One region of the Clostridium sp. USBA 49 genome, then DNA from elsewhere that is predicted to be linked to it. Evidence: riboswitches for the same ligand, from Rfam matches in the RefSeq annotation. Region 1 holds a riboswitch; the other holds the start of a gene.
What was found. Region 1 has a riboswitch for lysine ahead of B5D11_RS09660 (transporter substrate-binding domain-containing protein). Riboswitches for the same ligand answer to the same signal wherever they lie in the genome.
Positions count from the first base shown of each region.

Region 1 (10,908 bases):
TAAAGGTCTGCTATCACTGCTTAAAACAATAGCATCATAATTCTCGTTCATATCTAGCTTATCGCTATCAAAGAAAGCAGCTGTGGATATGCCTGTCCTTGCTAGTAAAACCCCCACAGTAGTAGCTCCTGTTAAATCATCAGCTATTACTCCTAACTTACACATTAAATTACCCCCAAATTATTTATTCTTTATTTAATATTAATTATTTATGCTGCATCATTTTCCAATATCTAGCCGCCACAAGTGTTGATTCTATCAAACTTACAGATTGAGCAATATTTTTACCTGCTATATCAAAAGCAGTTCCATGATCTACAGAACTTCTTAAAAATGGTAATCCAAATGTTAAAGTAACTGATCTTTCAAAGTCTAAAGTTTTACAAGCAATATGACCTTGATCATGATAAAGTGAAAGGATTCCATCATATAAGCCATTTTTACCTTTGTAAAATACAGAATCAGCTGGAACAGGCCCAATAGCATTTATTCCTTCTTTTCGAGCTTCAAGTACTGCTGGTATTAAATTCTTAGCTTCTTCATCTCCAAATAATCCATTATCTGAACCATGAGGATTAAGTGCTGCTACCGCTATTTTAGGTTTTTCTATTCCAAGCTTAGATAATTCATTATGTATTTGTCTTATATTTTCCAAAACCCTTTCCTTAGTAGCATAATCACAAGCAGCTTTTAAAGACATATGTCTACTTACAAAAAATACTCTTAATTTGTGGCAGTTAAACATTGTTAATGCATAAGGAGATTTTGTAAGTTCTCCATAAATTTCTGTATGTCCTGCTTGAGGAACACCTATTAATTTAATAGCTTCTTTGTGAATTGGAGCAGTACCAACTACATCAACTTCTTTATTTAATCCAAGTTCAATTGATTTTAATATAAAATCATATGCCATTTGTCCTGCAAGCTTTTGTACTTTTCCATATTCTATACTTTCAAAGTCATAATCTCCCGTTTCTATAATATCTATAGTTCCATGTTTAAATTTTGCCTCACTTGGTTTTGAAATAATATTTAATTCATAATCACAATTTTTAAGCTTCATTGCCTTTCTAATAGTGCCAGCACAGCCTATAAGCAAAGGTTTACACTCTTTATAAACCTCTTCATTCATTAATGTTCCAACACAAATCTCAGGTCCTATACCTGCTGGATCACCTATAGTTATAGCAGTAATTGGTCTAATTTCATCTATTGCATTCATCATTATTACCTTTCCTTCCCCTTTTTAATAAATATTGTATATTTTTATTTTATATTAATATTATAAATCACTTTTTTGTTTTTTTCAAGCATTTGTTGCTTTTTTATTAATTTATTTTTTTGTTATTTGTTTTATATTATTTTTATTTGTTTTATATTATTTTATTTTGTCTCTATGATTTGTCTTAAATTTTTGAAAAAATAAAAACTCCATGTTCTCTCAAACAATGGAGTTTTTATTAATTTAGTAAAAGTTAATTCTAAATTTTTATATTTTTTCTAAAGTACGTTTTAAAAATTCCCTAGTTCTCTCTTGTTTTGGATTATTGAAAATCTCTTCAGGAGTTCCTTCCTCTGCAATAACACCTTTATCCATAAATACTATACGATCAGATACTTCTTTAGCAAAACCCATTTCGTGAGTTACTATAAGCATTGTAAGTCCAGTTTCAGCAAGTTCTTTCATAACCTTTAAAACTTCTCCTACCATCTCTGGATCAAGAGCTGAAGTAGGCTCATCAAAAAGCATAACATCTGGTTCCATAGAAAGTGCTCTTGCAATAGCTACACGTTGTTTTTGCCCTCCTGAAAGCTGCTTTGGTTTTGCATTTATATATTGCTCCATTCCAACAACCCTTAAATATTTTCTAGCTACCTTTTCTGCTTCTTCTTTTGAGCGTTTTAAAACTTTTACCTGTCCAACTATGCAGTTACTTAATACATTATGGTTATCAAATAAATTAAATTGCTGAAAAACCATGCCAAGCTTTGTACGATAAGCTCTGGTATCATGTCTTTGGTCTAAAATATTCTCTCCTTTATATATTATTTCTCCTCCTGTTGGTTTTTCTAAAAGATTAATACATCTAAGAAGAGTAGATTTACCAGAACCTGATGAGCCTATTATAGAAATTACTTCTCCTTTATTTACATAAAAATCTATGTCTTTTAGAACTTCATGATTTCCAAAAGATTTACTTAAATGATTTATTTCAATTACTTTTTCCATAATTATTCCTCTTCCTTTTATAAATTGCCTTATTTTTTATAAATATCTCTTATACTTGCATTTGATTAGAATTCATAATATAATTTTCAGGTCCATCTAACTTCTTTTCAATATAACGCAAAATTCTTGTAACTGTAAATGTCATTATAAAATAAAGTATGCAGGCAACGAAAAAGGACTCAAAGTATCTAAAATTATTCCCTGCTACAGATTTTGTTTGGAAAAATAATTCTGATACAGCAATTACATTAAGTACTGAAGTATCTTTTATGTTTATTACAAATTCATTACCTGTTGCTGGTAGAATATTTCTAATAGCTTGGGGTAATATTACATTAATCATAGTCTGAAAATGTGTCATTCCTATAGCATGAGCAGCTTCAAACTGACCTTTATCTATAGAAACAATACCTCCTCTTACTATTTCTGACATATAAGCTCCTGTATTTATAGATACTATAAGTATAGCAGCAAAAATTTTATTCATATCTATATTAAAGGCTAAAGCTGAACCATAGTATATTACCATAGCTTGTACAATCATAGGTGTACCACGGAATATTTCTATATAAATTGATAAAATTATATTTATAAATTTTAAAAGTATTTTTGTTATACCTCTCTCTGGTATTGGAGTAGTACGTATGACACCTACAATAAGACCTATTATAAAACCTATAACAGTACCTATCATAGAAATAAACAAAGTCATAGCAGCTCCACGGAGAAACATACTCCAGTTTTCCGTAACTATCTTAACTATCCAATCAAAACTCATTTTGATTCTCTCCTTTTTTATATTTATTTAGCTGCTGGTTGATTTTTAATTGCAATATCCATAATTTCCTTTCTTTCTTCTTCTGAAATTCCTTTTAATATTTCGTTTATTTTTTCAGTTAAACCACTGTTTTTAGCTACACCTACAGCAATTGCAGTATCTTCTTCTGATGTATTAAACCCATCTTTAAACTCTATCATTTTAAAGTTTGGATTTGCACTTTGAGCACTAATCCCTTCAGGACGCTCTGAAACATATCCATCAATCATTCCTGATTCAAGAGCAACTCTCATTGCAGGGAAATTATCCATAGCATTTTGTTTATTTACTCCTTTAATTTGATCTATTACTGAATAATGAAAAGTATTTAATTGAGCAGTTATTTTTGCCCCTGCAAAATCTTGAATTGAATCAGCATTTTCAAATTTTCCGCCTTTTTTTACAACCATAACTAAATCTGATTTATAATAGTTATCTGAAAAATCAATAGTTTCTTTACGTTTAGCTGTTGGTGACATACCTGCTATAATTGCATCAATTTTTCCTGAAGTAACTGCTGGTACAAGTCCATCCCATTCAGTTTTTACTATTACTAACTTTTTACCTAATCCATCTGCAATTTTTTTAGCTATTTCTACGTCATATCCTCCAGCATATTCTGAGCTGCCTTCAATTTTTACAGCTCCATTAGATGAATCTGTCTGAGTCCAGTTAAATGGAGCATAGCCAGCTTCCATTCCTACCCTGAAAATATTTTGATCTTCATCTTTTTTTGCCTTATTTGAACTGTTTGAAGCACAGCCTGATAAAAGCATAATTGCTGATAATGACATTGATATTAATATTGATAATTTCTTTTTCATAATTACTGATTCTCCTTTTATTATTTATAACTTATTTATTAAGTATTAATTATATTTTGCATATAAAAAAGACCTAAGGTAAACTTAGGTCTCAATACACACACTTTGAGCTAAGCCCCTCTTCTTTCCCAAAATGAGATAGCACAACTTAATAAACCGGGATGTTTATTAAGACAGTCCTACAGCTCTTAACTGCAGGCCCAGCATGTAATACTGAGAATATTACACACTTCGGCGATATTTCCTTCTCCTTAGCATCATAGCTTTCTCATGCTCCTCTAAAGACTGTTAAATACCGCGCCTCTACCTCATCTACAAAAGATGAGGCTATATATTAAATTGTCAGATATAGTGTACAATAATATATTTTTTAAGTCAATAGTAAATTATGCTATTTATAATTTTATAATATTTTTAAGTTTTTATTCATGAGCTTCTGCATCGGCTTTAGTTTGATGAACTGTCCCATGTGGATGCTCAGGCGGTGCATAAATAGAATATAATTTAAGAGGTTTATCTCCTGTATTAATTATATTATGCCATTTACCAGCAGGTATAATAACAGCATAGTTATCAGAAACTTTAGCTTGAAAACTTAAATTGTCTTTTCTATCTCCAATTTGTGCAAGTCCCTGTCCCTCTTCAATACGTATAAATTGATCAACATTTGGATGAATTTCTAAACCTATATCTTCCCCAACATTAATACTCATTAATGTAAGCTGAAAATGCTTTCCTGTCCATAAAGCTGTACGGAAAGTATTATTTTCTTTAGTGGCTTCTTCAATATTAACTATAAAAGGTTCTGGACCATAATCCTTTAATTTTATGGAAGGGTTATCGTCATCTAATCTAAAAAAATTAAATTTTGCATCATTATCAATTTCATCACTAAAAGGTATAAATTGTTCATCAAATTGTCTTACAAAATTTGGATTATACATCATTGCATTAGTATAATAAGGACATTGATAAATATTATTCATATTATTGGGGCTATACATGCAGTTAAAACATGGATGGGTTTTATAAGTACTATACATACATTAAATATCTCCTTCTTAGTAGGCTTACAATATTATGATATGTATTATATAAAAAAATGTGATTGAAGTAATATTATTTTTTTAACACAAATTTATCTATAGCTTTTGCCACCCCATTATTATCATTTGTATCTGTTATGAAGTCTGCTTTATTTTTTACTATATCAATAGCATTACCCATAGCTATTCCCATGCCTGCAAATTCTATCATTGACAAATCATTTTCGCTATCACCAATTGCTATAATTTTTTCTCTATCTATGCCGTAATAAGAACTTAATATTTCCACAGCTCTTCCTTTTGAAACACCTTTATTAGTAATTTCAATGTTATATTTTGTTGAACTTGCAACTTCTATTTCATCTATTGTTTTTAATTCATCTCTGATTTTTTTTAATTTATTTTCATCTTTGCTCATAACTTCACATTTTATTATATTTTCTTTTTCAAGTTTAAATATATTATCCCATTTAGTCCAAAAGGGCACATATTGAAAGCATAAATTTTTATTAAATATTCCTTTTAATTTTAAATATTGCATAAAAATTCTCCATACTATACTGCTTGAATAAATTTTATCAGGCGTCAAAAAAGTAGGATTAACGTTATATTTTGAAAATACATCTATTAACTTTAAACATACACTTTCTTTTAAAATGTTTTTATAAATAATTTCATCTTTATCTTTTTCTTTTATAAATGCTCCATTTGAAGCAATTACTGGAGATTTTACCCCTAAAAGATTAGAAAAATACTCAGCATCAGTATAAATTCTTCCAGTATTAACAACTATATGAACTCCCATACTATGTGCTTTTTTAATTGTTTCTTTAGATAATTCACTTATACTGTGTTTACTGTTTAATAAAGTCCCATCCATATCTATACAAATTAATTCATAATCCATAAAAATCACCTATCTATTTTACAAATTAAATAAAGTGCAGCTTTTTACTGCACTTTATTATCTTATTATAATTATACCAAATCTTCTCCATTTGTTTCTATAACTTTTTTATACCAATAAAAACTTTTTTTCTTTAATCTATTAAGAGTACCATTACCTTCATTGTCTTTATCTACATATATAAATCCATAACGTTTTTTCATTTCTCCTGTTGATGCACTTACTAAATCTATACAGCCCCATGGAGTATATCCTATTAAATCTACTCCATCAGCTATAGCTTCTTTCATCTCTTTAATATGCTCTCTTAAATAATCTATTCTATAATCGTCATTAATAGATCCATCTTCTTCTATAACATCAACTGCACCTAAACCATTTTCAACTACCATTACAGGTATTTGATATCTATTATAAATATTATTTAATACCCATCTTAATCCTTTTGGATCTATCTGCCATCCCCAATCACTTGATTTTAAATATGGATTTTTTAATCCCATTACAAGATTTCCACCTATTTCTTCTTGATTAGGATCAGCACTTACACAATTAGACATATAATAGCTAAATGTATAAAAGTCTACACAGCCTTCTTTTAATATTTGTTCATCATTTTCTTCCATTACTATATTTATATTTTTTTCTGCAAAATATCTTTTTGCAAATCCAGGATATGCTCCTCTTACTTGAACATCTGAACATAAGAAATTATTTAAATTATCTTTTTGTTGAGCTAATAATACATCTTCTGGATTACATGTAAGAGGATAAGAACACATGTAAGCTATCATACATCCTATTTTAAAATCTTTATTTATCTCATGGCCTAACTTTACTGCTTTTGCACTTGCTATAAACTGATGATGAAGAGCTTGATATCTTAATTGTTCATTATCTTTTATATTATTACTAATTTCACCATCTTCATCTGGCATAATTGCTCCAGCCATAAAAGTTCCAAAAGGCATTGTTAAAGCATTAATTTCATTGAAAGTTAACCAGTATTTTACTACATTTTTATATCTATTAAAAATAACTTCACAGTATTTAACATAAAAATCCACGAGCCTTCTATCTGCCCATCCATTATATTTTTTAGCTAAGTTAAAAGGTGTTTCGTAATGGGATATTGTAACTAAAGGTTCAATATTATATTTTTTTAATTCTGCAAATACATCATCATAAAATTTTAATCCTTCTTCATTTGGCTTTTCATCATCACCATTTGGGAATATTCTTGACCAAGCAATAGACATTCTAAATGTTTTAAAACCCATTTCTGCAAATAATTTAATATCTTCTTTATAACGATGGTAAAAATCTATAGCTTCATGATTTGGATAATATGTCCCATCTTCTAAAACAGGAGTAATCCTTCTAGGTGTAGTATTTGTTCCTGCAGTCAAAACATCAGCTATACTTAAACCCTTTCCTCCTTCATTATAACCTCCTTCAAGCTGATTAGCAGCTGTTGAGCCTCCCCATAAAAATCCTTCTGGGAATTTTTTTAATATATTATTCATTGTTTTTTCTCCTCTCTTTTTTTGTTTTATATTTTAAATCATTATTGTTAATAAATCTTCTCCATAATTAATATTCTTTTTATCTGTTTCAATAATATCTAAATAATTACTTGAATTTGTAATTACTACAGGTGTTGTTAATAAATATCCTTCTTTTTTTATAGCTTCAATATCAAATTCTAATATTACCTGACCCTTTTTTATATGATCTCCTTGTTTTGCCTTAGGATAAAAATATTTTCCATCTAATTGAACAGTATTCATTCCTATATGAATTAATATTTCAGAACCTTTATCGCTTGTAATTCCTAAAGCATGTCCTGTTGGAAATAATGTAGTTAAAATTCCATCTACTGGAGCAACTATTTTGCCTTCTTTAGGTTCAATTGCAACGCCTTTTCCTAAAGCACCTTTTGAAAAAGCCTCATCTTCTACTTCATATAAAGATTTAACTTCTCCCTTAACTGGACTTGATACTACTTCTTGTTTTATTAAAACATCTCCATTATTTGTATTTTTATCTACTTCTTTATTTTCTTCTTCATCTTTAAATCCAGCAAACATCATTAATAAAAAGCCTAATACAAAAGCTACAATTATAGCTATAATAGCACCGTAAAATCCTTTATCTATTCCATTAGGTCCAATATAACTTGGTATCCCAAATATTCCTAGTCCACCTATCATATAAGTTTTAGTTCCCATAAGTCCTATTATACCACCACCTACTGCAGCTGCGATACAACTTAATATAAATGGTTTTTTACGTGGCAAAGTTACACCATAAATAGCTGGTTCTGTAACACCAAAAATACCTGAAATAAATGCTGGTATAGAAAGTGATTTTAACTTTTTATCTTTTGTTTTTAAAAGTATTGCTAAAACTACACCTATTTGAGCAAATGAAGCTGCAAAAGTTCCTGCAAGAATTGGATCATAATGAAGTACTGCTAAGTTGTTTATTGCTATAGGAACAAATCCCCAGTGTAATCCAAATATAACAAATACCTGCCAGAAAGCACCCATAAAAACTCCTGCAATAACAGGGCTGAAGTTATATATATAAAGTGTTAATGTACCAAGTAATTTACCTGCCCAAGTTGCTATAGGTCCAATTATAATTAATGCTAAAGGAGCAACTACTAATAAAGTAAAAAATGGAACTAAAAATGTTTTTACTACATCTGGTATTATCTTTTTAAATAATTTTTCAACTTTAGATCCTATATACACAGATAATATAATTGGAATAACGCTTGAAGAATAATTCATTAATATAACTGGAATACCTAAAAATGTTATATATACAGGTGATTCAAAAAGCGTTCCTGCAAATATTGTATATAATGGTTTTCCCGCCATTATTGTAGTAAATGTTGGATAAACAAGTATAGCTCCTAGTGACATACCAATAAATTGATTTACATTAAACTTTTTAGCTGCTGTAAAACCTAAGAATATTGGGAAAAAGTAAAACAAGCAGTCCCCAATGGCATTTAAAATTTGATAAGTTCCTGAAGTATTTGTAATTAAATGTAATGCTACAAACAAAGCATTAAAACCTTTTATCATACCTGTTGCAGCCAATACCCCTAAAGTTGGTGAAAATACACCAGAAATTGTATCTATAAATGCATTAAATAAACTCTTTTTCTCCTCTGAAACTGTTTCTTCGCCGCCTCCTGTCTGAAATCCTCCTACAGCCACAACATCAGCATATACATCTGGTACATGATTTCCAATAACCACTTGATATTGACCACCGCTTTTAACTACAGTTACAACTCCATCCATTTTCTTTAAAACTTCTGTATTTGCCTTGCTTTCGTCCTTTAATTTAAAACGTAAACGAGTAATACAGTGAGTTAAGCTAATTACATTTTCTTTTCCACCTACATTTTCAATAATATCTTTTGCTAGTTTTTCGTATTTCATAAAACCATCTCCTTTTATTTTTTTATATAAAAAAGCGAGACCAATAAAATAGTATAATATAAATATTTTATACTACTTAGATGGTCTCGCCTGCTTTACCAGTAACAATCCAAAACAATATTATATTTTTATCTTTGAGTTATACGCTGAATATGAATTGTTAAATATAGTTTTTCTTCATCTGTTAGTTCTATTCCTAAATATTTTTCTATTTTTAACATACATTCATAAGCTTTTTTATACTTTGTTTTAACCTTTTTTAGTAAAAAATCATCTTCTACTTCATTTATCTGTTCTTTTTTATTTAACCTTTGGAAAAAAAATCTTAAATGTGTAACAAATCTTTCATAGCTTATTGATTTTTCATCTAAAGTTATACCATAAGTATACCTTACAATGTTTAAAATATCTTGTATTTTTTTAGTTTGATCAGCTATGTTTTCTATATTAGAAAATGAATTATTTATTTGAGCATTTATTAAATGCAGGGCTATATTTCCTGCCTCATCTTCTGGAAGTTTTTTACCCAATTCACTTTCTATAAATTCTAATGCTTTTAATCCAATATTATACTCTTTAGGATAAAATTTTTTAATCTCCCAAATTAAAGGGTTTGAATTTTTTATACCTTCATCAAACAGTTTAATAGTATTGTAAATATGATCAGTGAGGGTAACATATAAATAATCATTTAATTTAACATTTAATATATTTTTTGCATATTCAATAATGTCATAACACAAAGAAACATATTCTGAAGGGACATCTTCTAGTAATAGCTTAAATTTTTCTGAAGCATCTTTTTGTTTAAGAATAAATATCTTTTCAATTAGATTTTCGTCTACTTCATCGCCTACACTTTTTTTAAATGCAATTCCACAACCCATAATAACAATCTCATTTTTATTTGAATCTTTTGCTACTATAGCATTGTTATTAAATATCTTTTTTATTATCATATTTTCCCCCCTTTTTTCAATCTATATTTTTAACAAAAAAGCCTTAACTTATTAACATAGATAAAATAAATCCATGTTAATAAGTTAAGGTCTCGCCTGATCGAATCAGTAACAATCCAAAATCCTTATAAACGTTTTCTGATATATAAAGAATAACTTATTTTATTTTAATTGTCAATATTTTTTTTGTATTTTTTAATTTTTTATCTCTTATTTTTGTAGACTATTGTAAAATAGCCGCAAATCTTAGTGCTTTTTGTATATTTATATTTTAATAAATTTAATCAAAGCCCTTAATTTACGGCTATTTATTATATTTTAAAGATTTTGAACTTTTGATAGTTCTTCTTCCAAAGATATTATCCTCTTATTTAGTATTGGATGTATTAAATAAGGTGCTATATCACTTAATGGTTTCAATACAAATAATCTCTCATGCATTCTTGGATGAGGTACTGTAATCTCTTCAGATGATGTTATTATATCATCATAAAGAAGTACATCTAAGTCTATAGTTCTAGGTCCCCATTTTATAATTCTCTCTCTTTTTAATTCTTTTTCAATATTAAGCAAAAATCTAATTAATTCTTCAGGTGTAAGTAAAGTTTTTATTTCTGCTGCACAATTTAAAAATTCATCTTGATCTAAATATCCAACAGGTTTT
Region 1 is NZ_FUYD01000010.1:28,576-39,483, reverse strand. It holds gene B5D11_RS09680 (four-carbon acid sugar kinase family protein) at 1-165, opposite strand, end outside; gene pdxA (4-hydroxythreonine-4-phosphate dehydrogenase PdxA) at 206-1,225, opposite strand; gene B5D11_RS09670 (amino acid ABC transporter ATP-binding protein) at 1,490-2,230, opposite strand; gene B5D11_RS09665 (amino acid ABC transporter permease) at 2,280-3,008, opposite strand; gene B5D11_RS09660 (transporter substrate-binding domain-containing protein) at 3,032-3,871, opposite strand; lysine riboswitch at 4,003-4,185, opposite strand; gene B5D11_RS09655 (cupin domain-containing protein) at 4,294-4,857, opposite strand; gene B5D11_RS09650 (Cof-type HAD-IIB family hydrolase) at 4,991-5,824, opposite strand; gene B5D11_RS09645 (glycoside hydrolase family 1 protein) at 5,896-7,350, opposite strand; gene B5D11_RS09640 (beta-glucoside-specific PTS transporter subunit IIABC) at 7,384-9,285, opposite strand; gene B5D11_RS09635 (BglG family transcription antiterminator LicT) at 9,414-10,244, opposite strand; gene folK (2-amino-4-hydroxy-6-hydroxymethyldihydropteridine diphosphokinase) at 10,563-10,908, opposite strand, start outside.

Region 2 (10,908 bases), on a different contig from region 1:
TTATCTTTTGTACAAGTATATAAGATGCTGAAGTTAAAAGTGAAGCAATAAAAGTAAGTTTTCCAAGAGAAAGTTCACTTTTTGTTGTTTCTATTATTAATATATTCACTATAAAAGCTATTATAACATCTCTAAATCCCCAAAAAAAAGTAGATTTTCTTATTATATTCCATTCTTCACAATTTCGTGAAAAAGCTTTTTTCATATTAAGTTTATCGCCATAACTTTTACATTTTAAAGTAAAGCTAATAAATATTAATATTATAAATAATGATAATGTACATATAAATACAAAATTATACCCTTTTGTACCATTAAATCTGCTTATAATATAAGCAGCAGTTATAGGAGCTACAGCTGCAGCTGCTCCTGTACAACTCCCATTGAAACCATTAAAAGTATCTCTATTATCCATGCAAGTAAAATCAAAACTTAATGTATTAAAAGCAAGCCAATAAAATCCTGCTGCCATACCTAAAAGCATGCCTACAAGATAAATATAAATGCCGCCGTTTTTACCTAAAAATAAAATAAATGCATAAGAAACAGCATATATAAAAAGGCCTATCCTTAAACACCAAATGCCATTTTTCTTTTTAGCTATAATTCCTCCTGCAATAAAAGCAAAAGGTGTTAAAATATACTGTATTAAATTAAATAATACAATAATTATAAAATTTGATGTTTGTTTCCAAAAAAATACATTAACAAATATAGATGATAATCCTATAGCAAAGGTAAATAGAGTACTTACAACTAGTAGTATCTTTGCTTCTTTACACATAGTTCCTCCTATTTAGTTGGAGCAATATTATTTTTTAATCTATATAAGTTAATATATCTTACTTTTTAAATATTATACTTAAATTTTTATTTTTCTTCTATTTCCTTTTTACTTAACCAAGTTATTGATAAAAATCCTATTATTAAAACCCCAAGAGAAATTATTAAAGTAAATATGCCTTGCTTTAAAGCTTCAATTGAAGTATTCATATTTAAAATTTCTTTAGGAATGCCAGGAAATACAGGAATTAATGAACCAATTACAAATCCCAATATAAGCATATATGTTTTTCCTGGATATTTAATAAGAAGTTTCTCTATGGCTCTTGCAGTTGCCAAAGTTCCTACAACTACTCCTATACCCAAAGGTACTAAAAAAGGTATATCCCTATTATTAATAGCACTTAATGTAATATTATATAAATTTAAACTTAAAAGCATAAAAGATGCACTTATTCCAGGCAGAATTAAAGCTATTGCTATAATAATTCCTCCAATTAATAAAAAAACAATACTTAAAAATCCTTTAGATGTAGCTAGTGCAGTTGTTGTTTCAGAATCTCCAGACATAATTAAAACAATTATAAATCCTAATATTAAGAAAATAAAATCCTTCCAATCGTTTTTTTGTTCTGTTGCTTTTTTATATAATACAGGCAGACCTCCACATATTATACCTATGAACAAAAATCCCATAATTTCAGGATACTTTTCTATAACATTTTCTAATAATCTACTAAAAAGTAAAAGTGCTAAAAGAGCTCCTAACCCTACTTCAAATAAAAAAATTGTATGCTTTTTTATATCTTTGAAAAAAGAAGCAACAGCATGTATTAAATCATCATATATACCTAATACTATCGCCATTGTTCCTCCACTAACACCAGGTACTAATGTAGCTATTCCTACAACTATACCTTTAAAAAAATTTACTATATGTTTCATTTTCAACTCCTCCAAAACTTATATTTAAATAATACATATAAAAATTATAAAGGTATAAATTTTATTTGTAAAGCTTGTATACTAATTATATACTAATACTTTTACTTTATAAGTATGTTCATATATTAATTACACTTATCTATATATTAATCAATATATAAAAATATAGTTAATATTTTGCTATAAGATAATGTTAAGTTATTAAATTGTATTTTAATAAACATACAAAAAAGACGATTAAAGCAATATAAATTAACTTTAACCGTCTTTTTTAAATTATTTATTCACCCATAAACATTTTAATATCATCTTCAACATTTGTTATTCCAGCAATTCCAAAGTTTTCAACTAAAACTTTAGTTACATTTGGAGATAAAAATCCTGGTAATGTTGGGCCTAAATGGATGTTCTTTACTCCCAAATATAAAAGTGCTAAAAGTACTATAACAGCTTTTTGTTCATACCAAGCAATATTATAGGATATTGGAAGTTCATTTACATCATCAAGTCCAAATACTTCTTTAAGCTTTAATGCTATAATAGCTAAAGAATAAGAGTCGTTACATTGACCAGCATCTAATACTCTTGGTATTCCATTTATATCTCCAAGATTTAATTTATTGTATCTATATTTTGCACATCCAGCTGTTAATATTACTGTATCTTTAGGAAGATTTTCAGCAAATTCTGTATAGTAATTTCTGCTCTTCATTCTTCCATCACATCCAGCCATAACAAAGAATCTTTTTATAGCACCAGTTTTAACTGCCTCTACAATTTTATCTGCAAGTTGTAAAACTTGAGCGTGAGCAAAACCACCTACTATTTCTCCGCTTTCAATTTCTGTTGGAGCTGGTAATGTTTTTGCAAGTTTAATAAGCTCTGAAAAGTCTTTTGTTCCATCTTCTCTCTTTTCTATATGTTTAACTCCAGAAACTCCTGTTGCACCAGTTGTAAACATTCTATTAATATATGAAGCTTTTGGAGGCACTATACAGTTAGTAGTCATTAATATAACGCCGTTAAAACTTTCAAATTCCTTATCTTGATTCCACCAAGCATTACCATAATTACCTGCAAAGTGTGAATATTTTTTGAATTTTGGATAATAATGAGCTGGAAGCATTTCTGAGTGAGTGTATACATCCACTCCAGTTCCTTCTGTTTGTTCGAGGAGCATTTCTAAATCTTTTAAATCGTGTCCACTTACAAGTATTCCTGGATTATTTCTAACTCCTATATTAACTTTAGTTATTTCTGGATTTCCATAAGTAGAAGTATTAGCTTTATCTAAAAGTGCCATAGTATCTACTCCATACTTGCCGCACTCTAATACCATAGATACATATTCATTAACACCTAAATTGTCATCAGTTGTTGCTGCAAGTCCTCTTTGCATAAATTCATATATATTTTTATCTTCAAATCCTAAATTAAATGCATGTTCTGCATAAGCAGCCATACCTTTTATTCCGTAAGTTAAAAGTTCTCTTAAACTTCTTATATCCTCATCTTTTGTTTGAAGAATACTTACATCTCCTGATTCAGCTTTAGCTTCTAATTCTGCATCTGTTTCTCCAGTCCAAGTTAAACCTTCATAGTTACTTTCTATAACTCCTCCTGCACTTTTAACTGCAGCTATTATTTCATCTCTTAATTTAATACCTTCTCTAATTTCATTTAAAAATCTTGACTTATCCCAATTTGCATTTGTAATAGTCATAAACAATCCATTAAACACAAACTTATCTGTAAAAGGTTTATTAACTCCAAGCTCTCTTGCTTTTACATTGGCAACAGATATACCTTTTAATATATACATTAATAAATCCTGCATATTTGCTAAATCTGAAGTTTTACCGCAAACTCCTTTAAATGTACAGCCCTTTCCTCCAGCTGTTTCTTGACATTGATAACAAAACATACTCATTTTTATCTCCTCCTCATATTTATGTAATAAAATTTTTAACCTTTAAATAATTTCTGTAACTTACATAATATATATTATCAAATAGCTAAAAATTTATCCGTAACATATATTACAGATTTTATATTTTTATATAAATATTTTTAAAATTAATATTAACAATATGATTAATCTGTAATAAGCTGTAAATTAATTTTAACCATTCAATTTATAATGTTTCTAAATTTGCATTATTTTATATATAGTAGTCATCATTTAATAAAAAGGCCTTTTGTAAGATAATCATAATATAGTAAAATAATAATTTTACATAAAAAAAGACAAGGTATTTCCTTGCCTTTATAATAATTCATTATTTATTATATCTTCATAGCTTTGTCTTTTGCATACTAATCTGGATTTCCCATCTTTTACAAATACTACTGCCGCTTTTGGTATTTTATTATAGTTGCTTGACATAGAATATCCATAAGCACCTGTAGATAAAACTGCAAGAATATCTCCGCTTTTTACTTTTGGTATATTAACATCATTTAACAATATATCTCCAGATTCACAGCATTTTCCTGAAATTGTTACTTTTTCTTTTAAATCATCTTCAACTCTATTTGCTATAATACATTCATACTCTGCTTTGTAAAGAGCTGGTCTTATATTATCTGTCATACCTCCATCTACTGAAACATATTTTCTTATTTGAGGAATTTCCTTTATAGAACCTACTGTATATAAAGTAGTTCCTGCCTTACCTATTATAGATCTTCCTGGTTCTATAGTTAAAATAGGAATATTAATATTTAAATTTTCAGCCATTTCATCTACTTTATTTATTATTGCTGAGCAAAAATCTTCTATGCTTTTTGGATTATCGCCGCTTCTATAATGAATTCCAAAACCTCCACCTAAATCTAATTCTTTAAGTTCATAGCCTAAATCCTTTTTTATGTTTGCTATTAAAGACATCATTATTTCTGCTGCATCTTCATAAGGTTTTATATCAAAAATTTGAGAACCTATATGACAATGAAGACCTACAAGTTCTATATTAGGAAGCTCAATTGATTTCTTTACTGCATTTAAAGTATTATCATTTAAAATAGTAAAACCAAACTTTGAATCTATTTGTCCTGTTTTTATATACTCGTGAGTATGAGCTTCAATTCCTGGAGTAACTCTAAGAAGTATTTTTTGTACTTTATTATATTTAGCTGCAATTTCATTTATTTTTTCTATTTCATAAAAATTATCTACAACAAATCTGCCTACTTCATTTTTTATTCCCATATCAATTTCTTCTAATGTTTTATTATTACCATGGAAATAAACCTTAGAAAGTGGAAAACCTGCTTTAATTGCAGTATAAAGCTCTCCTCCAGATACTACATCAAGGCAAAGCCCTTCCTCATTTATAAGCTGACACATAGCTAATATTAAAAAAGCCTTACCTGCGTAAGCAACTCTATTACCTCTTTCCTTAACTTTAAAAGATTTAAAATATCTTTGACATTTTCTTCTTACAAAAGCTTCATCTATAACATAAAGCGGTGTACCATATTTTTTCGCAAGTTCAACTGTACTTATTCCGCCTATATAAAGCTCATTATTTTTTATTTCACTAGTTCCAAAAAGTTCCATAAATATTACCTCTCCTATATTTAAATTTTTATATAAGTATGATTAACCCACAATAAGCTGTAAATTAATTTTTACTATTTATAATGTTTTTAAATTTCTATTATATCCATATATAATGGGTAAATCTTTAATAAAAAGATTTTTATAATATAATCATTTATAATTAAATATATTATAAATGCAGCAAAGGGACACCTTTGCTGCATAAAAAAGTATTTATACGCAACCTTTCGTGTACCTTGTAGCTCTCCATCATTTTCATGATGACAGCATTGTATATATTTTATACAATGCCAGGGAAAACTCTTGCGGATATTTTCCCTTCGGCTATAACTCCTTTCCCTATGCTTCTTTGCCCGCCGGCTCAGCATAGATACTATTAGTTACAGCACCTCTACCCTAGGTAAAGCTATAAACTTTATTAAATTAAAGTAAGTTTAACACAATATAATAAATATTTCAATAATTTTTTTATAATTTATAAAATTCTTCAAAAGATTTAGATACATAAGTGTGATCTAAAACTCCTCCTAATTCTCTTATAGAATGCATAGCAAGTATAGGCGTTCCCATATCCACACAACGAAGGTTTATATGTGTCGAAGATATTGGACCTATAGTTGATCCTCCCCGAGCATCAGAACGATTTACAAATTTTTGAACAGGAACTTCTGCCTTTTTACAAATTTGCTCATAAACTGCTAATGAATCAGCATCAGTAGTATAACTTTGATTGGCAGCTAACTTTATAACTGGTCCTTTATTTATAATTGGTCTATTTATAGGATCAGCTTTTTCTCCTGCATTGGGATGAACAGCGTGGGCTAAATCAGAAGATATCATAAAACTTCTTGCAATTGTTCTAAAAAAGTCCTCTCTATCTCCTCCTAAGTTTAAAACTATTCTCTCTAAAATATTGGCAAGAATTTCTGAATTTGCTCCCTGCTTTGTTGAGCTTCCTACTTCTTCGTTATCAAAACAAGCAAGCACATTAAAATTTTGGCTCTCTTTAGTATTTACAAGTGCATAAAGAGCAGCATGAACCATAGCTAAATCGTCTAATCTTGAACTTGATATAAACTCATCATTTGGTCCTATAATTTTTCCTTTTTCATATTCATATAAGAAAATATCAAAATCTAAAATATCTTCTACATTTATTTTAAGCTCAGATGCTATAATATTTAATAAATAATTTTCTTTTTCAAGCTCATTATTTATAACTGAAACAAGAGGAAGTGTGTCCTTTTGAGTATTAATTTCCATACCCTTATTAACATCTTTATTCATATGTATTGCAAGATTAGGAATTATTAAAATTGGTTTATTTATATTAACAAGCTTTGTCTTTGGATAAAATATATTTTCTCCCTTTACTATAACTCTTCCAGCAATAGATAAAGGTCTATCAAACCAAGTATTTAATATAGGTCCTCCATAAACTTCTGTGTTAAGCTTTATATATGCATTTTCTGAAATAATCTCTGGATTAGGTTTTATTCTAAAGCTTGGAGAGTCTGTATGTGCTCCTATAATTCTAAAGCCTTTTTTAGTAATACTTCCACTTCCAAGTATAAAGGCAAATAAAGCAGAATCATTTTTAGTTACAAAATATTTTCCATTCTTCTCAAACTTCCATCTTTCTTCTTCTTTAAGTTCTTTAAAACCATTATCTAAAAGAACTTTTTTTACACTTTCTACCGCATGAAAAGCAGTTGGACTTTCATAAATAAAGTCTATTAAATTTTGTGCAAATTTTATTTCATTTGTCATATATTTTTCCTCCTGATATAGTGAATATAAAATAACTTAATTTATACTTTAGCACATTTATAGATTAAATTGTTTTAATATTATTAATTACACATTAAAATACATTAAAGCATTTAATATTATAAAAACTTTTTATAATATTATTTTACTAATCTATATTTAGTTTTAATTATTAATATCTAAAAGTTATTCAATTACATATAATATATATAAATAATAAAATACATTTAAAGTATATCAAAATTCCATAATATTTTTCCAGTATTTTGTTTAATAATATTGAAATATTTGTATTATATGATATATTAAAAATATTATAATTTTTAGGAGTGTTAAAAATGCTGTCTCAATTTTTAGTATCAAAATACATTAAAGATTATAAAAATACAAAAGATGAAAAAGTTAGAACTGCCTATGCTTATTTAGGTGGAATAATAGGCATTATAGTTAATGTTATTTTATTTACTATAAAGCTTTCAGTAGGTATTATTTCTAAAAGTATAGCTGTAACTGCTGATGCTTTTAATAATCTTTCTGATGCTGCATCTTCAGTTATAACTATAGTTGGTTTTAAACTTGCAAATAAACCTGCTGACCAAGAGCATCCTTTTGGCCATGGAAGAATTGAATATTTATCTGCACTTATAGTTTCTTTTATGGTAATGCTTGTTGGTTTTCAATTTATTAAATCTTCCTTTGATAGAATAATTAATCCTAGTTATGTAAAATTTGAGTTAATTCCTTTTATACTTATACTAATATCTATATTAGGTAAAATATGGTTAAGTAAATTTAATAAATTTATAGGTAAAGCTATTAATTCTGGAGCTCTTGAAGCATCTTCTTTGGATGCTCTTGGAGATGTTTTTACTTCTAGCTGTGTAGCTTTTTCTCTTTTAATATCCAAATGGACTACTTTACCTATTGATGGCTATATAGGAATTTTAGTTGCTTTATTTATACTATATTCAGGTTTTTCACTTACTAAAAATACTTTAAATCCTTTACTTGGAGAAGCACCAGATCCAGAACTTGTTGAAAATATAAAAAAAGGAGTTTTAAGTTATAATCACATAAGTGGTGTTCATGATTTAGTTATACACAACTATGGTCCAGGACGCTGTATGGCTTCTATTCATGCAGAAGTACCTTGTAATATTTCTATAGTTGAAATACACGAAATAATAGATAAAGCTGAAAAGGAGCTCTCTAAAAAACTTAACATATTTTTAGTTATACACATGGATCCTATAAATACAAATAGTGAAGAAATAAATAAAGCTAAAGAAGAATTAGAAAATATAATTAAAAAAATTCCTATGGTTAAATCTCTTCATGATTTTAGAGTAGTTGGAGATGGTGATTATAAAAATTTAATTTTTGATGTTGTTGTACAGCATACAAAAGGTTTTAAAGATGAAGATGAAGAAAATATTAAAAATAAAATAAATTCAGAACTAAAAAAAATTCATCCAAAATATAATGCATTAATAACTATTGATAAAGAATTTACTGTATTATAAATGCGCACTAAATAAAGCCTCTATAATATATTATAGAAGCTTTATTTATATTATTGAAGTTTTAACCAATCATCAAGATAAAAAAATTTTATTTGAATTATAGAGGCTTTATTTATATTATTGAAGCTTACTTATTTCTTTAAAAGATTCTTTTAATGATGGATATAGTTTTTTATATATATCATAATATTTATTATATTTTTCAACATTTTCTAAAATTGGATCTATTGAGTCTGTAACTTTAATAAGTTTTTCACAGGCTTCATCTACTGTAGAGTACAATCCACAGCCAACTGCTGCTAATATAGCTGCCCCATAAGCAGGACCTTCTTTAGAACTTATAAGTTGAACCTTTACTCCAAATATATCAGCTAAAATTTGTCTCCATAAAGGACTTTTTGCTCCTCCTCCACTTACTCTAACAGCTTCAATTGGAACATTTAAGCTTTTTAATATTTCAAGAGAATCTCTAAGTCCAAAACAAACTCCCTCTAAAACTGCTCTTGTCATATCTCCTCTAGTGTTTGTCATATTAAGTCCAAAGAAAACTCCCTTAGCATCAGGATCGCTATATGGAGTTCTTTCTCCCATTAAATACGGAAGGAAAATAACTCCATTACTTCCAACTGGTGATTTTTCAGCTTCATTTAAAAGGTTATCAAAAGAATCACTCTCTAATTTTTTATTTATGTTTTCTATCCACCACTTCAAGCAAGAAGCTGCTGAAAGCATAACTCCCATTTGATGCCATTTTCCATTTGAATGGCAAAAAGAATGTAATCTATTTTCATCATCTACTTCGTAATTATCACTGCTTGCAAATACTACTCCAGAAGTCCCAAGAGTAATTAATAAATTCCCACTTTTTACAACTCCAGTTCCTACTGCACCTGCTGCATTATCCCCAGCTCCAGCAACTACTATAGTATCTTCCGTAAGTCCAGTATATTCTGCTACTTCCTTAGTAATATTACCTGTAGGTTCCCAAGATTCATAAACTTTAGGCAGAACTTCTTCTTTTATTCCAAGTATGTCAAGCATTTCTTTTGACCATTTTCTTTCTTTTACATCAAGCATAAGCATTCCTGATGCATCTGATGCATCTGTTGCAAATTGTCCTGTTAATTTATATCTTATATAATCTTTAGGTAATAGTATATGTGCTATCTTATTAAATATCTCTTTTTCATGTTTTTTTACCCATAAAAGCTTTGGTGCAGTAAAACCTGTTAAAGCTTTATTACCCGTATAAAGAGATATATTTTTTTGACCAATTTCATAATTTAAATAATCACATTCTTCTTGTGTTCTTTGATCACACCAAAGAATAGCTGGTCTTAAAACATTACCATATTTATCTAAAAGCACAAGTCCATGCATTTGTCCGCTGAAACCTACTCCTTTAATGCTTTTCCCATCTGTATTTGAATTTTTAATAACCTCTCTTATTCCATCTTTTGTAGCATTCCACCAGTCTTCTGGTCTTTGCTCAGCCCAGCCTACCTTTTTATAAATTACATCATAATCTTTTGAAACTGATGCTGTTACTTGACCTTGTTCATTCATAATAACTATTTTAACCGATGAAGTTCCTAAATCTATTCCTAAAAAATTCATAATTAACCTCCACCCATATAATTCCATTTTTATTTAAAACCCAAATTTATCTAAAATAGGTATAAGTGCTGCTCCTAATATATTTGAATCATCTCCTAAAGAAGAAAATAATATATTTACATCTCCTTCTTTATAGAATTCATTACTGTTAAAAACTTTATTTGAAAGTTTTTTACTAAATATATCTGAATACTTGCTAATTTCTCCTCCGATTACTATATAATCTGGATTAAATATAAAAATAAGATTTTGTATTCCTTCTGCTAAATTATCTATATATTCTTCTATTACATAAATAGCATTTTCTTCTCCAAGATTATATCTTTTAATTATTTCATTTATACTTTTTACAGTTTCACTTGATTTTTTATTATAATCTTTTATTAAAGCACGATTAGATGCATAAGTTTCCCAACATCCTTTTCTTCCACAGTTGCATTGCCTTCCATTTTTAATAATACACATATGTCCAATTTCGCCAGCTCTTTTATCTTTGCCTTTATACATACCATTATCTATAAATATACCTCCGCCAACTCCTTCGGTAATAGATACATATATAAGATTTTTAAGATCTTTTGCTATACCAAGCTTAGATTCTGCAATAGCTCCTGCATTTGCTTCATTTTCTAAAAATATTGGAATATTAAAATAAGAATTAAGCTCTTTAAATGATATATTTTTAAGTCTAAAATTAGTTGCAAC
Region 2 is NZ_FUYD01000001.1:247,786-258,693, forward strand. It holds gene B5D11_RS01115 (MFS transporter) at 1-784, opposite strand, end outside; gene B5D11_RS01120 (DUF368 domain-containing protein) at 871-1,728, opposite strand; gene hcp (hydroxylamine reductase) at 2,009-3,658, opposite strand; gene lysA (diaminopimelate decarboxylase) at 3,995-5,290, opposite strand; lysine riboswitch at 5,525-5,695, opposite strand; gene B5D11_RS01135 (M18 family aminopeptidase) at 5,762-7,063, opposite strand; gene B5D11_RS01140 (cation diffusion facilitator family transporter) at 7,402-8,586, shown strand; gene xylB (xylulokinase) at 8,704-10,203, opposite strand; gene B5D11_RS01150 (ROK family transcriptional regulator) at 10,237-10,908, opposite strand, start outside.
Region 2: it holds a riboswitch for lysine, as region 1 does, so the genes downstream of both, lysA (diaminopimelate decarboxylase) here and B5D11_RS09660 (transporter substrate-binding domain-containing protein) in region 1, are expected to answer to the same signal.